Linked DNA regions of Hymenobacter swuensis DY53. The protein of the gene in region 2 interacts with the protein of the main gene of each other region in a pairwise test. Links are inferred from orthologs where the notes say so. Each region holds a gene or a part of one and is shown on either strand. Other genes may lie near its edges.

Region 1 (7,228 bases), 390 kb from region 2 along the record:
GGGCCCACCGAAGTAGTATCGGCCACATTGGAGCCCAGGAACAGGAGCGTGCTGGTCAGCAGTTCATCATCCCGTTGCTTGGGATATTTACTGAAGGCCACGTCGCCCACATTCACCCCGATGATGACATCGGGCTTGAACTCCTCGCGCATCACGCCGGTAGGAAAGTTATCCACCACAGCCCCGTCGAACAGGTAGCGGCCGTCGGGCTGTCGGATGGGCCGGAAGGCCAGCGGAAAGGCCATCGAGTTGCGCACGGCATCGGAGAGGGAGCCGCTACGCTGCACCACTTTCTCGCGGGTAAACACCTCCGAGGCCACGGCCCGATACGGTACCAGCAGCTTGTTGAAATCGTAGCCCGAAATGGCACCGGCCGGGGCCAGCATGGTGGCCAACACGTAGTTCAGGGTCACGTCGTCCACCAGTTTGGGTGTCACGCGCACCTTCAGGGTCGAGTCGAGGGCCAGGCGCAGGTGCAGGGCGGCGGGGCTGGGGTCAGTGTCATAGTAGTTGAACACCTTGCCTTCCAAAGGCCGGCCCGAAACCCAGGTCTGGAAAGCCGGGGCCATGATAATTTCCTCGATTTCGCGGGGTGAGTAGCCAGCTGCGTACATGCCGCCCACAATGGCGCCCATACTGGTACCCACGATGTAGTCGATGGGAATCCGGTTTTTCTCCAGCACTTTCAGCACGCCTACGTGGGCGAGGCCTTTGGCCCCGCCACCACTTAGTACCAGGCCTACACGCTGGGCCTGCAGAGAATGAAAACTCAGCAGCCACAGCAAAAGCAGTGGCAGGATACGGTAGGTTTTTCGCATATAGCAAGCAGGTAGAAACAGGGAAAGCCCACGAGACGGGGCGCGTTTCCTACGCATATAGCGGGCGGGAGTTGCCGCCGTTTCGACCTATCTGCATCCTTACCCAGCTAACGGGGCTGCGAGCCCGGCCGGCAATGTAAGCACGACAGTAAAATTTCGGTTTTGCTGCTGAACTTGTAAGGTGGCTCCGTGTAACTCCGCAATGCGTCCGCTGAGCTACAACCCCAGCCTGGCCCGAATTCACCACTTCTTGAAAATTACGTACACCGCCGCTACCAGCAGCGCGAAGCCGGCCAGGTGGTTCCAGCCCAGCTTATCGGTTTTGAACACATACACGGCGCAGATGGTGAACACCGTGAGCGAAATAACTTCCTGAATCACCTTGAGCTGAAACAGGTTGAACGGTCCGCCATTTTCCTCGAACCCGATGCGGTTGGCCGGCACTTGAAACACGTACTCGAAAAAAGCCAGCCCCCAGCTAATCAGAATCACGCCCACCAGTCCCAGCCCATGCAGCCAGCTGATTTTCTTGAACTGCAGATGCCCGTACCAGGCAAACGTCATGAACAGGTTGGAAATGGTGAGCAGCAGAACGGTGTACAGGCTTTTCATGAGGGGAGGTTAAAGTCAAAAATAAAAGCACGCAGTTTGGCTTCATGGTGAAAGCCTGCAGCTCGGATAAGCGGTTTCCATACGCAGCCTGGGCGCTTCAGATACATCGGCCATCAGGTTTCTGCTATAGCAGCGGGGCTTGCTCTTCCGCCTTAAGTCAGGCGTTTGCGTTTGACTTTTTCTCTTTGACTTTATTCATCGTGGCCGGCCACTGTCTTCACAGGAGCCTGGTCCAGCTGTTTGGCTTCGAGGGCGAGGCGTTGCTGCTCCTTTTCGGAGGGCGTACGGGGTAGCCGGTCGAGGTCGGGTTGACCGGCATCTACCCAGGCTGTGTACCAGAACGCGCCCACCAGCCGTAGCGCCAAGCGCATCTGCCGCTCCACTTGCCCGCTCAGACGCTGGTGGTACTCGCGGGCGAAGTCGCGGGAGTAGGTGCGCACCGTGAGGTTGCCGCGCTGCTCGAAACTATGCTTGCGGTCCTCAGGCGTTTTTCGGCTCAGCTCCCGCTCAAACCGCAATACCGAATCGACGGCGGCGTTGGAGCGGGCCACGGCTCCCCAAATAGTGTCCGTCGGTTTATCCAAGTAAGGCGCGGGGCCAGTGAAGAAGTCGTAGCCGTTGCTGAGCAGCTCGGGCAGGCGGCTTTCCCAGAGGCCGTGAATGCCGCGCTGGCCCGTAAGCTGGCCGTTGTAGTTGTGGGTAGTGTGCAGCGGCACGCAGGCATCGGCCACGTAATGGCCCATATCGGCCGAGAGGTGCAGAATCCGGTCGGCATCGTGGGCCTGGAAGGCGGCCGTGAGTTGGCCCTTCATGCGCGCCACCTGCCAGGGCACAATGCCGTGGCGGAGCAACGAATCTTCCCCCAGCAACGCCACCGCATCGGCATAGGAGTGGGGCAGCCGGGTCAGGGCTGAGTCGCCGTACACGTCCACATCTAGGAAGTGGCGTGGGGCCTCGCCGGGTACCACCGAGCGACGCGAATCGGGGCGGGTGGCGTTGTCGGTGAGGTAGTCGATGTGGGCCTTATAGAAGCCAATCATTTCGGGCGGCAGCGTGTACACCGCCAGCCGGTTAATCAGCCGATGCCCGAAAAACCCCCAGGCTTGCGCCGTGGAAGCCATAACCAGAAAACCCAGGGTAGCAATACAATAGCGGTAGATAGCTGTCATACGGCATAAGATAGAGGAAGACTTATTGCCAGGCAAGCACCTGAAAATCGGTTAGTAGCCGGCAGGGCTGGTTCTCCGCATCCAGGCCCACATATGTAGCGTATGATCCGTCCCCGAAGCCGGTGGAAAATGCCGCAAGGGTATCGTGGGAAGTGGCGTACAGAAAGCCGGGAACAGGTACAGCACTATCAAGATGAAAGCAGGTAATCATCAGGTTTTTGGCGGCGGCTTCATCCGCCATAAAGTGGCTGAACCGGTTCACATCGGCGGCATCCAGAAACAGCGCCATGCCACCGTCCACCAAATAGCCATAATATTCCGGCCCTCGGACAGGCAATGGTGACTGTCCCGGCAACACTGCCAACTCCCAGCGGGCTAAGGGCTTAGCCGAAAACAGAACGTGGGCAAATGCTACCCGTTCGTCGCTTGTGAACCGGGCTATTGCCAGCTCTACCGGAAACCGGCCGCGCAGAAACTGCGTGGTGAAACATGGGGTCTGTGCAGATAGCGTGATGGGGTCTGTAGCTACCAGTTGGCCTGATGAAACGGGTAGATTCCCCAGCAACTGCTGGCGCAGGATGATGGTACTGCTATGCTGCTGGACTTGTTTGCCTGGAAAGAAAGCTGACTCAAACACTGCCGGCTCCGCCTTCACTTCATATGGCAAACGGCTTACCGTAGCTCGACCTGGTGAGAGGACAGTCCCTTCTGTTGACTTTCGGCAACCCACAAGTAGAAAACACAGGGTAAAAATCCAGTAGCAGTATCGGTAACTCATCAAGCTTAAAATAGGGGAAGTCACAGCAAAAAGTCAACGCCCCACCGGTCATCCTTCGCAGGCGGACGCCATATGAAGGATGACCGGTGGAACGTTGACTTTTTACTTTTCTCTGCTGGACTCCTACTCTTACCGTCGGCCCTGGCCCGCGAAGCGCATCCGGTAATCGGCATTCACGTCGCCCTTGCTGATGCGGGCCAGCTTACCCTTCAGCAACTGCTTCTTCAGGCCCGATACGTAGTCGGTGAACAGCACGCCTTCCAAGTGGTCGTACTCGTGCTGAATCACGCGGGCGGTCATGCCGGTGAAGGTTTCCTCGTGCGGCTGCCGGTTTTCGTCCTCGTAGCGCAGCACGATGGTGGCATGGCGCACTACTTTTTCCCGTACGCCCGGAATGCTCAGGCAGCCTTCTTCAAACGCCCATTCCTCGCCGGTTTCGCTGACCATCACGGGGTTGATGAAGGCGCGCTTCACCGGGCCAGCCGTGGGCTCCTCCACGATGGGGTTCCCTTCTTCATCCTCATCCATCATCGGGGTCGAATCGATAACGAACAGGCGGATACTTTTGCCTACCTGCGGCGCGGCCAGGCCCACACCGCTGGCGTGGTACATGGTGTCGTACATGTCGGCAATGATCTGCTTCAGCTCCGTGGCAGAGTAATCGGCAGCCAGGGATTTGGCGGGTGTTTTGAGAACCGGGTCGCCGAAGGCAACAATGGGGTAAATCATCGGGATTCGAGGTAGGATTGCAGAATGATGGTGGCGGCCACCTTGTCTACGGTTGCTTTGTCGCGGCGGTCTTTCTTGCCCAGGCCCCCGGCCAGCATGGCGGCGTGGGCCATGCGGGAGGTGAACCGCTCGTCAATTTCGTGCACGGGCACGCCCGGGAATTCCTTACGCAGCCGCCGTACCACACCCACTACGGCGCTGGTCGAGTCGGTGGCCTCATTCTGGAGGTTTTTGGGCATGCCAATCACCAGGGCATCCAGCGGGTCGCGTTGGTGGTAGGCCTTGAGGTAAGTCAGTAAATCCTGACTGTGAATGGTTTCGAGCGGGGTGGCGATGAGTTGAAGCGGGTCCGTCACGGCCAGCCCCACGCGCTTGTGGCCGTAATCGATGGCAAGAATTCGGCCCATCGCAAAAAGAACTAAGTAGAAAGCCAAGCGGCGGCCAATCAGCCGGTTAGCCGGAGCCGCGCCCCAAAGATACGACACCCGCCCCGAAAGGTGTTATCCACCAGCCGGCCACCGCAATCTGGCAACGGGGTGGTTACCGTAGTTTACCGGCGAAACCGGCCCGTTGGGCGAGATGGCCACGCCTTTCTAAAATGATAAAATAATATTTGCAGTACGCTCAGTATCAAGCCCTTTTATTGCCAGTTAAAACCGCTGCTACTGGATGATAATTGACTTGGATGAATATTAAATTGTACTGTTATCGGAAAATGCCTATACCTCTATGCCTGACATGGCTTTCTTGGAAAAGTTTCAATAGTTTTGAAGACCTGTCCGTAGTGTGGATTTCTGATTATCGACTGAACAACTACTCTCTCAACGCTTTATGACCACCGAGCCGAACGACTCGCCGCTTCCCGCGTCGGAGCCGACCCCGCGTAATTCCCGGTGGCAGGTGCGTCAGCCGTGGCTGTTGGGCCTTATGCTGGCCTGCGGTATCCTGTTGGGAGCAAATCCGTTCCGGCCTTCTGATCAGAACCCCGACCTCACGGCCCGCGGCTACTTAAAGTTCAAAGAAATCCTCAGCTACGTGGACCGCGACTACGTGGACTCGGTAAACGCCGAGGAGCTGTCGGATTACGCCATCAGCCGCATGCTGGAGCGCCTCGATCCGCACTCGGTATTCATTCCGGCCAAGCAGCAGCAGCAGGCCTCCTCCTTTCTGCAAAGCGACTACGACGGCATCGGGGTTGAATTCAATCTGTTCCGCGACACTGTTACGGTGGTGGCGCCGCTTAGCGAAGGTCCCGCCGAGCAGGCCGGCCTGCAGCCCGGCGACCGGATCTTGGCCGTGAACGGGCAGCGGGTATCGGGCGTGCACCTAACCACCGAGCAGATGTTCGGGAAGCTGCGCGGCCCGCGTGGCACCAGCGTCACCCTCCAGATTACCCGCCGCGGCCTAGCCCGCCCCTTGAGCGTGCAGGTAACGCGCAACCGCATTTCCAACGCCTCAGTGGACGTGGCCTATATGGTAGACAACCAGACCGGCTACATCAAGGTGAGCCGCTTTGCCAGCGGCACCTATGACGAGTTCAAATCGGCTCTGGGTGATTTGCGCCGCCAGGGCCTTACGCGCCTCGTGCTGGATTTGCGCGGCAACCCCGGCGGCTACCTTGACCGCGCCACCAAAATGGCCGATGAGTTTATTGGGGGCACCAAGAAGATTGTGTACACCGACGGCAAGGGCGACCAATACGACACCCAGACGTTTTCGCGGGTAGCCGGCGAGTTTGAGGAAGGCTCTTTGGTGGTGCTGGTGGATGAAGGTAGTGCCTCGGCCGCCGAAGTGCTGGCCGGTGCCCTGCAGGACCACGACCGGGCCGTGCTGGTGGGCCGGCGCACCTTCGGCAAGGGCTTAGTACAGCAGCCCATTGCCCTCAACGACGGCTCGGAGCTGCGCCTGACCATTGCCCGCTACTACACGCCCTCGGGCCGCAGCATCCAGAAATCCTACCGCGGCGGGTTGGGCGAGTACGAGAAGGACCTGCAGAACCGCCTGCGCCACGGCGAGCTGTTCCACGCTGACAGCATCCATTTTGCTGATTCATTGAAGTACCGCACGGCCCACGGCCGCACCGTGTACGGCGGCGGCGGCATCATGCCCGACCTGTTCGTGCCCCGCGACACCTCGGCGTACTCGGCCTACTATACCCGCCTGCAAAGCCAGAACCTGGTGCGCGAATTTGCCCTCACGTACTACCAGGAGCACAAAGATGAGCTGGAAGCTTTGCGCTTCGAGCAGTTCAGAGAAACGTTCAAAATAGGAGATGCCCAGCTGCAGCAGCTGGCCGCCCGCGCCGCCCAGAACGGCGTACCGGCCGATGCGGCGGGTCTGCGCCGCAGCACGCCGCTGCTGCGCACCCAGCTCAAGGCCCTCATTGCCCGCAGCGCCTACGGCAAGTCGGCCTATTTCCAGGTGCTGAACCAGGATGACGCCGAGATGCAGCAGGCCCTGAAAGCCGTACAGGAGCCCAATAACCCCGTGATGCTGGGGCTGCTGGAGAAGTAGACTCACTGAGCTTTCGGTAATAAACCGGCCTCTCGGCATACCACCGAGGGGCCGGTTTATGTCAAGTAAAGACTAACAAGCGTTGTAGCGAGGGGCCTGATGTATTGTTCTGATCGAGTTTATGTGGAAAATGGTGCGACTTATGTTAGCTACTTTGCTGTTGGCAGCAACGGATGGTTTCGCGCAGATACGCAGTGAGCGGGTAATACCGATTGAGCAAGGACGGACTCATCTTTTACAAACCGCTGACCGAGCACCCATTGTGCTGGAAGGGCGGGTGGTGGCACGGCGTGGGCTCTGGGATGCTCGACATGAAATGATTATGACCGCCAATAAGATAGAAGTATATACTCTATTTAAAGGGCAGCCCGTATTCAGCCAAAGAAAATATGTAGAAATCTTGACGGTGGGAGGCACCGTTGGCGACGAGGGAATGGGGGTATTTGATGGAAATGAGGTACGTCTGCCGTTAAATGCCATTGGGCTGTTTTTTCTCGCTCCCTACGCTCCTGATAATGGTTTCCGTCCTGTAGTAAAGGGAAGTTCGTACCTACAGGTGATGGTGGGTGAAGGTAGCTTCTGGCGTTACGATGGTTCACCCTGGACCG
Region 2 (7,106 bases):
CGACGACTTCTTTGCCGTTGCTACATACCCCAACATTACCTTCGAATCGACCGGCCTGACCAAATCCGGCTCCGACTATAAGCTCACCGGCAACCTCACCATTAAGGACGTAACCAAGCCAGTTACGCTGGATGTGGAGTACGGCGGTACGGCTACCGATTTCTACGGCAACACCAAGGCCGGCTTTGAAGTGAGCGGCAAAATCAACCGCAAAGACTTCGGCCTGACCTGGGAAGGCATCACCGAGGCCGGCTCCATCGTGGTGGGCGAAGACGTGAAGCTGCTGGCCAGCGTGCAGTTCGCCAAGCAAGCCGAGTAACCCCCGTACCTCGCGCGTCGGGCCGCACACCTGGGGCCCGTTCAATCGAGCCGCCCGCCGCGACGGGGTTTCTTGCGCAACGCCCGTTTCCCGCTCAGGAAACGGGCGTTTTGCGTGTATAGGCCGTAGCGGGCAGCGCCGTTTCGCACCGCCGCTTAATAACTGACAGAATGCGCCGCTGAATTTCCGACATTACCCAGTCGGTCCAGAGGCCGGCGTAGGGGTTGAGACGGGTGCTGAGGCGTTGCTGGCTGTAGAGAATCAAGCGGGTGCGGCCGGGGCCTGCCGGTTGCAGTTCGTAAGTACCGCGTAGCACATCAAAAAACCGGCCGCCTACGGTTACGTGCTCGTCAAAGGTGGTGGGTGGAATAGTGGCCGTGTTGGGTACTATGCTGAACGAGAGGCGCCGCCGGGGCTCCCACAGGTCCACCGTTTCAATGAACTCCACGCCCCGTTCAAAAGTGGCCCGGCGCACGCCGCCCACACCTTCGTGGCTGAGCGTCGCTTCCACTGGCCTCGGAAACCCGATGTCGTCCACTAGACTGGCCCCTAAATCGTGGGCCTGAATGGCCGGCACCCGAATAATATGCTGCCATACCACGGCCGCCGGTGCCTGAATGAGTACCGTGTTTTCGACGCGGCGGCTATCCGTGGGCGTGTTTAGCTGGGCTTCCAGCGGGGCCAGCACAAACGGCAGCAGCGCAAAGGCGGCCACCACGTAAGTGCGGTTGTTGTCGGATTTGTTGCGAGTGATGATATCGTACGCATATGCCCCAATCCACGAGGTCAGTAAGAAGAGTGGAGAAATGATGAGCACGCAGATCATACCTTCCAGGTGAAAGAGCAGGGCCGTGAACAAAAACAGCATGACCGTTACGACTGGTCCCAGCACCGTGCGCCACAGTTTAGAGGTGCTGGGCGGCGTAAAATGGGCCGTAACAGCTCCCAGAGCCATGGGTACCAGCAACAGAAAGCAGAGCATGAGTAGACCACCGGCATCATTCAGCAGGTTGCTGGCGAATACGAACCGGCCCAGCAGGGCCAGGGTGAGGCCGGCTCCGGCCGCAATGGCATAATGGCGATACTGACGCTTAACGGGGAACATAGCAGGGGAGAGCAGCAGGGAAAATCAACCTCTACAAATGTGCGTACTTGTGGGCATCATTCCATCTGCCTGTCTGCTTCGTAAGGCGGTAATTGCTGTATATGACCATCACCCAACCCACCATCCTGTTCCTCCACGGCTTTGCCGAGTCCCGCGAAGTGTGGACGGAGTTCACCCGCGAGTTTCCCGCCGAGTACCGGCTGCTGACGATCAATTTGCCCGGCCACGGCACCAACGTACACGATATTCGGGACTATTCCATGGAAGCACAGGCCCGTTACGTGGCCGAGCAGCTGCGGCAGAAAAATGTGGAAAACGCCTTATTGGTGTGCCACAGCATGGGCGGCTACGTGGCCCTGGCCTTCGCCGAGCGGTACCCGGAAATGGTAGCTGGCCTCGTGCTTTTCCACAGCACCGCCCTGCCTGATACAGCCGAGAAAAAGGCCAACCGAGACAAAAACATGGACTTTGTGCGCCGTCACGGCGTCGATAAGTTCATGGAGTCGTTTATCCGGCCGCTGTTTGCGCCGGCCAACCGGGAGTGTATGCTGGAGCAGCGGGAGTTTCTGGAAGATATTGGCCGCGCCACTCCTGAAGCTACCGTGCTGGGCGCGCTGGAAGCCATGAAAAACCGTCCCGACCGCACCAGAATCCTCAAGGAGGCCCGCTTCCCGGTGCTGTTCATTGCCGGCAAAGACGACGTAGCCGTGCCCACCGAAAGCCTGCTGCCTCAGCTGGCGCTGCCGGTCCAAAGCCACGCCCTGCTCCTGAGCGACGTCGGCCACTTGGGCTACTTCGAGGAGCCTGAGCTAACGCGCCGCGCCGTGGTGGATTTTGCGGGGGTGGTATTTGCGTAAGTTGTGTACAACGTGAAAAAAGCAAAGCCCCGTCGGTAATATCGGCGGGGCTTTGCTTTTGGGAAATAAGCACACTACTACTCCAGCAGCCCCATCTTCAGCATGGCCTCGGCAATCTGTACAGCGTTGGTGGCGGCACCTTTCCGCAGGTTGTCGGCTACCACCCACATATTGAGGGTGCGCGGCTGGGTTTCGTCGCGGCGGAGACGGCCGACGAGTACGGCATCCTTGCCGTGAGCGTCTTTGGGCATGGGGTACACGTTGTTTTTCACGTCGTCTACCAACTCCACGCCTTCGGTCCGGCGCAGGATTTCGCGTACCTCATCAAGGTCAAATTCTTCGGCAAACTCCACGTTTACGGCTTCGGAGTGGCCGCCCATTACAGGGATACGCACGGTGGTGGCCGTCACCCGAATCTGGTCGTCGCCGAAGATTTTCTTCGTTTCATTTACCATCTTCATTTCCTCCTTGGTATAGCCATTGTCCTCGAACACATCAATGTGGGGCAGCACGTTCAAGTCGATGCGGTGGGGGTAGGCGGGGTTGGTGGGCTCCTGGCCGGCGCGCTCTTCCAGCAGCTGGTCCACGGCTTTTTTGCCGGTGCCGGTTACGCTCTGATAGGTGCTTACCACAATGCGCTGCACTTTGAATTTTCGGTGCAGTTCATTGAGGGCCACTACCATCTGAATGGTAGAGCAGTTGGGGTTGGCAATGATTTTATCGGTGGCGGTCAGCTCCCGGGCATTGATTTCAGGCACCACCAGCTTTTTGGTGGGGTCCATGCGCCAGGCCGATGAGTTATCGATTACCACGGTGCCTACGGCGGCGAAGCGCGGGGCCTCCTCTTTGGAAATGGAGCCGCCAGCCGAGAAAATGGCCACGGCCGGGCGCGCCGCAATAGCATCGTCCATGCTCACTACCTTGTATTTCTGGCCCTGGAATTCGATTTCCTGGCCCACCGACCGGGCGGAGGCTACGGGCAGCAGTTCCGTGACCGGGAAGTTGCGCTCGGCCAGCACTTTCAGCATCTCGGTGCCTACCAGCCCGGTGGCACCTACTACGGCTACTTTCATGAAGCTACGGGTTTGAAGAAGGCGTAAATGTACGGTGGCGCGGGCATTGATTTCTGGGTATATTTCCCGCAGTGACTGGCCTTGGGCCGCCACTCGAAACACTTTATTCTTATTCGATGTGAAAAAACTACTGCTGCTTCTGTTGCTGCTGGGTACTTTATCCGCCACAGCCCAGCTCAACGATACCTTCGCCGATGGTAACTTCACCCAGAACCCCGCCTGGACTGGCGACGCGGCCGCGTTTCAGGTAAACGCAGCCCTGCAGCTGCAAACCAACGGCGCGGCCACCACCGGCACCGAGCTGCAGCTGATCACGCCCTGTGCCGCCGCCACGGGCACTACTTGGGAGTTCTGGGCCAACCTGAAACTGGCTACCAGCAGCGGCAACTACGCCGACGTATGGCTGATGGCCGACCAGCCCGACTTGAAAGCCAGCGGTACAAAAGGTTACTTCGTGCGCCTCGGCGGTACCCCCGACGAGGTGGCCCTGTTCCGCAAGGATGCCACCGGCAGCCCGGTGTACGTGGTGAACGGGCAGGATGCTACGCTCAGCTCCACGAACAACAACCTGGTACGGGTGCGCGTGACGCGCTCCGTACAGAACGTGTGGACGCTGGAGCGGGATTTGACCGGCAACGCTACCTACGTGAGCGAAGGCAGTGCAACGGATGCCACGCACCAGCGCAGCGGGTATGTTGGGGTGTATGCTACATACTCGGCGGCTAATAATAGGGCCTTCTACTTCGATGATTTCAGGGTGACGGACGCCACCGCGCCGCTGCTGATGCAGGCCGTGGCAACGGCTCCGCGTCAGCTCACCCTCACGTTCAACGAAGCCGTAGCCGCCACGCAGTCGGCCGCCAGTTACCGGCTGAGTACCGGCAACCCCGCCGTAACTGCTGCCGCACGAGACGCGGCCGATTTTACGCTGGTGCACCTGACGCTGGCTGCCGATTTGCCGTTGGGCAGCCTGACGGTGGAGGTTCGTAACGTAACCGATGCATTTGGTAATGTAGCAGCCGGGACGCTCACGGCTACGCTGCAGAACAACGGGTTTGCGGTGCCGCCGGGACTGAACCAACTGCTCATCACCGAAATCATGGCTGATGAGACGCCGGTAATGGGGCTGCCGACCTCGGAGTTCGTAGAGATTCATAATCCCTCTGCTACGGCGGTAATAGATTTGGGTGGGGTACGGCTGCTGAAACCAGGCAATACTGGCAATCCGGCTGTGTTTCCGAGCGGAGCGGTGCTGCTGCCGGGCGAGTATGCGGTAGTGTGTGGCAGCACGCGCACGGCACAATTTGCGGCTTTCGGAAAGGTGTTTGGGTTGACCAACTTCCCCAGCCTCAGCAATGCCGCCGACCAACTGGTGCTGCGTGGCAAAGATGGTCGGGTGCTGTTCGAAGTGAGCTACGCCGATACCTGGTACAAGGATAACCGCAAAAAGGAAGGTGGCTGGACGCTGGAAATGCTGGACACCGCCAACCCCTGCGCCGGTATTGAAAACTGGACGGCCAGCACGGATGCCAGCGGCGGGACTCCCGACCGCAGCAACTCGGTGCGCGCCACTAACCCCGACCGCACGGCTCCGGCGCTGCTCCGGGCGCTAGCGCTGAATGCTACTACCGTGCGGTTGTATTTTGGCGAAAAGCTGGATAGTGTGGCCGTCGCCAACGCGGCCCTATATACCCTGGCGCCGGCCGCTACTATCCTGCGGGCCGTGCCCGTTGGACCCGATTTTCGGTTGGTTGACCTGACGCTGGCCGCGCCGTTAGTGCAGAACCAGCCGTTTACCCTCACAGCCCAGCGCGCCCTCGACTGTGTGGGCAACGCCAGTGGCCCGGCCACCTCGGCTACTTTCGCGCTGCCCGCCCCTGTTGCCGTCGGCGACGTGGTTATCAACGAAATCCTGTTCAATCCCCGGATGGGTGGCGTGGATTTCGTGGAAATACTAAACCGTTCGGGCAAGTTTTTGGATGTGCAGGGCTGGCAGCTGGGAAATGAGAAGCCGGACAGTAGCGTGGATACCGAGCCGGTAAGCAGCGGCCCGGTGCTGCTGCCACCCGGTGGCCTGCTGGCCCTCACCACTCGCCCCGATATTGTGCAGCAGCAGTACCCTACCAGCACTGAGTCCGCCCACCTACTGCAACTGCCGGCCCTGCCTACTTTCCCCGATGATGCCGGAAGCGTGGTGCTGTTTGATGCCCAGGGCCGCCGACTGGACCGCTTCGTCTACTCTGATAAGCAGCACCTGAAACTGCTAGATAACGTGGAGGGTGTGTCGTTGGAGCGGATTCGGGCCACCGGGCCGAGTGAGGCCGGCAACTTCCACTCGGCGGCGAGCAGTGTGGGGTACGCCACGCCCGGCCGCCCTAACTCCCAGCAGCAACCCGATGTGACGGGCACCGGCGTACTCATGCTGGAACCGGAAATCTTCACCCCCGACGACGACGGCCAGCAGGACTTCACGACGCTTGATTACCAGCTCGACGGTCCCGGCTACGCCGGTTCCGTGACGATCTATGACGCCCAGGGCCGCCTCGCCCGGCGGCTGGTACGCAACGAAACGTTGGCTGCCAAAGGCTTCTGGCAATGGGACGGACTCACTGACCGAGGCCAGAAAGCCAGTGTGGGCTACTACGTGCTGCACATCGAACTGTTCCGGCCCAGCAGCGGCCAAAAGCGGGAGTACCGCAAAACAGTGGTAGTAGGAGCGCGGCAATAAAAAGCTGTCATTGCTTCGCTTCGATCGCAATGACAAGCGCGTAGCAGCCTTGGTTAAACCCACCCGTCGTTTCTGCGTCCAAGTAGCATGATGACGACGCAACAGCAATTGCAGCACCTGTACTGGCGGGCGGGTTTCGGGCCGCGGCCCGAGGACGTGGCCGCCGGCCTTCCGCCCCGCAAGGCGTTGCGGCAGCTGCTCCAGGCTTCGGCCCGGGTGGAGCTGCTGGATAGCCCGCAGATGCGCTACACCGAGCCGCTGGCCCAGTTCCGGCCCGTAACGCCGGGCAATGGTACGCCCCAGAACAGCATGGTCACTACGCCCGACCAGACGATGAGCGCCGGCGGCACGCCCGCTCCGGTGGCCGCCGTGCCGGCGCGTTCCGCGCTGCCCAACGGCCGCACCCAGCCGCCTTTGCTGCGCCGCAAGGAAATGACGCCCCAAGAGCGCAAAATGCAGAATCAGAGTATCCGCGACGCGTTTTACGCCATGAACACCGGCTGGCTGCAGCGGATGGCTACCTCGCCGGCCCAGCTGCGCGAGAAGCTCACGCTGTTCTGGCACGGGCACTTTGCCTGCCGCGTGCGCCGCCCCGATGCGGCTTTGCACCTCAACAACACCATCCGGCAGCTGGCCCTGGGCAAGTTCGGAGATTTGCTGCTGGCCGTGAGCAAGGAGCCGGCCATGCTGCAGTTCCTCAACAACCAGCAAAACCGCAAACAGCGTCCCAACGAGAACTTCGCCCGGGAGGTGATGGAGCTGTTCACGCTGGGCCGCGGCCACTACTCGGAAGCCGACGTGAAAGAGGCTGCCCGCGCCTTCACCGGCTGGGGCTACGACAATCAGGGCGCGTTCGTGTTCCGGGCCAACCAGCACGACGACGGCCCCAAAACCTTCCTGGGCCGCACTGGCAACTTCGGGGGCGAGGACGTACTGAATGTCATTCTGGAGCAGCCCGCCTGCGCCGAGTTCATTACCACCAAGCTCTACCGCTTCTTCGTGAACGACGTGCCCAACCCGGCGC

What was found. Proteins that work in one complex are often made in the same cells at the same time.
Region 1: the proteins of HSW_RS19275 (region 2) and def interact in binary tests that used the Escherichia coli proteins (3 or more experiments, as listed by UniProt). The link is inferred for Hymenobacter swuensis DY53 from one-to-one orthologs.

The regions. Positions count from the first base shown.
Region 1 is NZ_CP007145.1:4,546,171-4,553,398, reverse strand. What follows is about bases 2,307-5,198. They hold def (peptide deformylase), read right to left. Parts: upstream 4,107-5,198; coding sequence 3,507-4,106; downstream 2,307-3,506. Other genes in these bases: HSW_RS20835 (S41 family peptidase), read left to right, coding at 4,938-5,198; ruvX (Holliday junction resolvase RuvX), read right to left, coding at 4,103-4,513; HSW_RS20850 (DUF4241 domain-containing protein), read right to left, coding at 2,622-3,377; HSW_RS20855 (zinc dependent phospholipase C family protein), read right to left, coding at 2,307-2,599. Also shown: HSW_RS20865 (patatin-like phospholipase family protein), read right to left, coding at 1-818; HSW_RS20860 (DMT family protein), read right to left, coding at 1,059-1,430; more of HSW_RS20855, read right to left, coding at 1,622-2,306; more of HSW_RS20835, read left to right, coding at 5,199-6,620; HSW_RS20830 (hypothetical protein), read left to right, coding at 6,763-7,228. UniProt on the Escherichia coli protein: Removes the formyl group from the N-terminal Met of newly synthesized proteins. Requires at least a dipeptide for an efficient rate of reaction. N-terminal L-methionine is a prerequisite for activity but the enzyme has broad specificity at other positions.
Region 2 is NZ_CP007145.1:4,154,358-4,161,463, reverse strand. The notes cover bases 1,357-4,126. They hold HSW_RS19275 (aspartate-semialdehyde dehydrogenase), read right to left. Parts: upstream 3,355-4,126; coding sequence 2,359-3,354; downstream 1,357-2,358. Other genes in these bases: HSW_RS19270 (lamin tail domain-containing protein), read left to right, coding at 3,473-4,126; HSW_RS19280 (alpha/beta fold hydrolase), read left to right, coding at 1,526-2,281; HSW_RS19285 (SRPBCC family protein), read right to left, coding at 1,357-1,424. In the rest of the region: HSW_RS19290 (YceI family protein), read left to right, coding at 1-319; more of HSW_RS19285, read right to left, coding at 414-1,356; more of HSW_RS19270, read left to right, coding at 4,127-6,082; HSW_RS19265 (DUF1800 domain-containing protein), read left to right, coding at 6,170-7,106.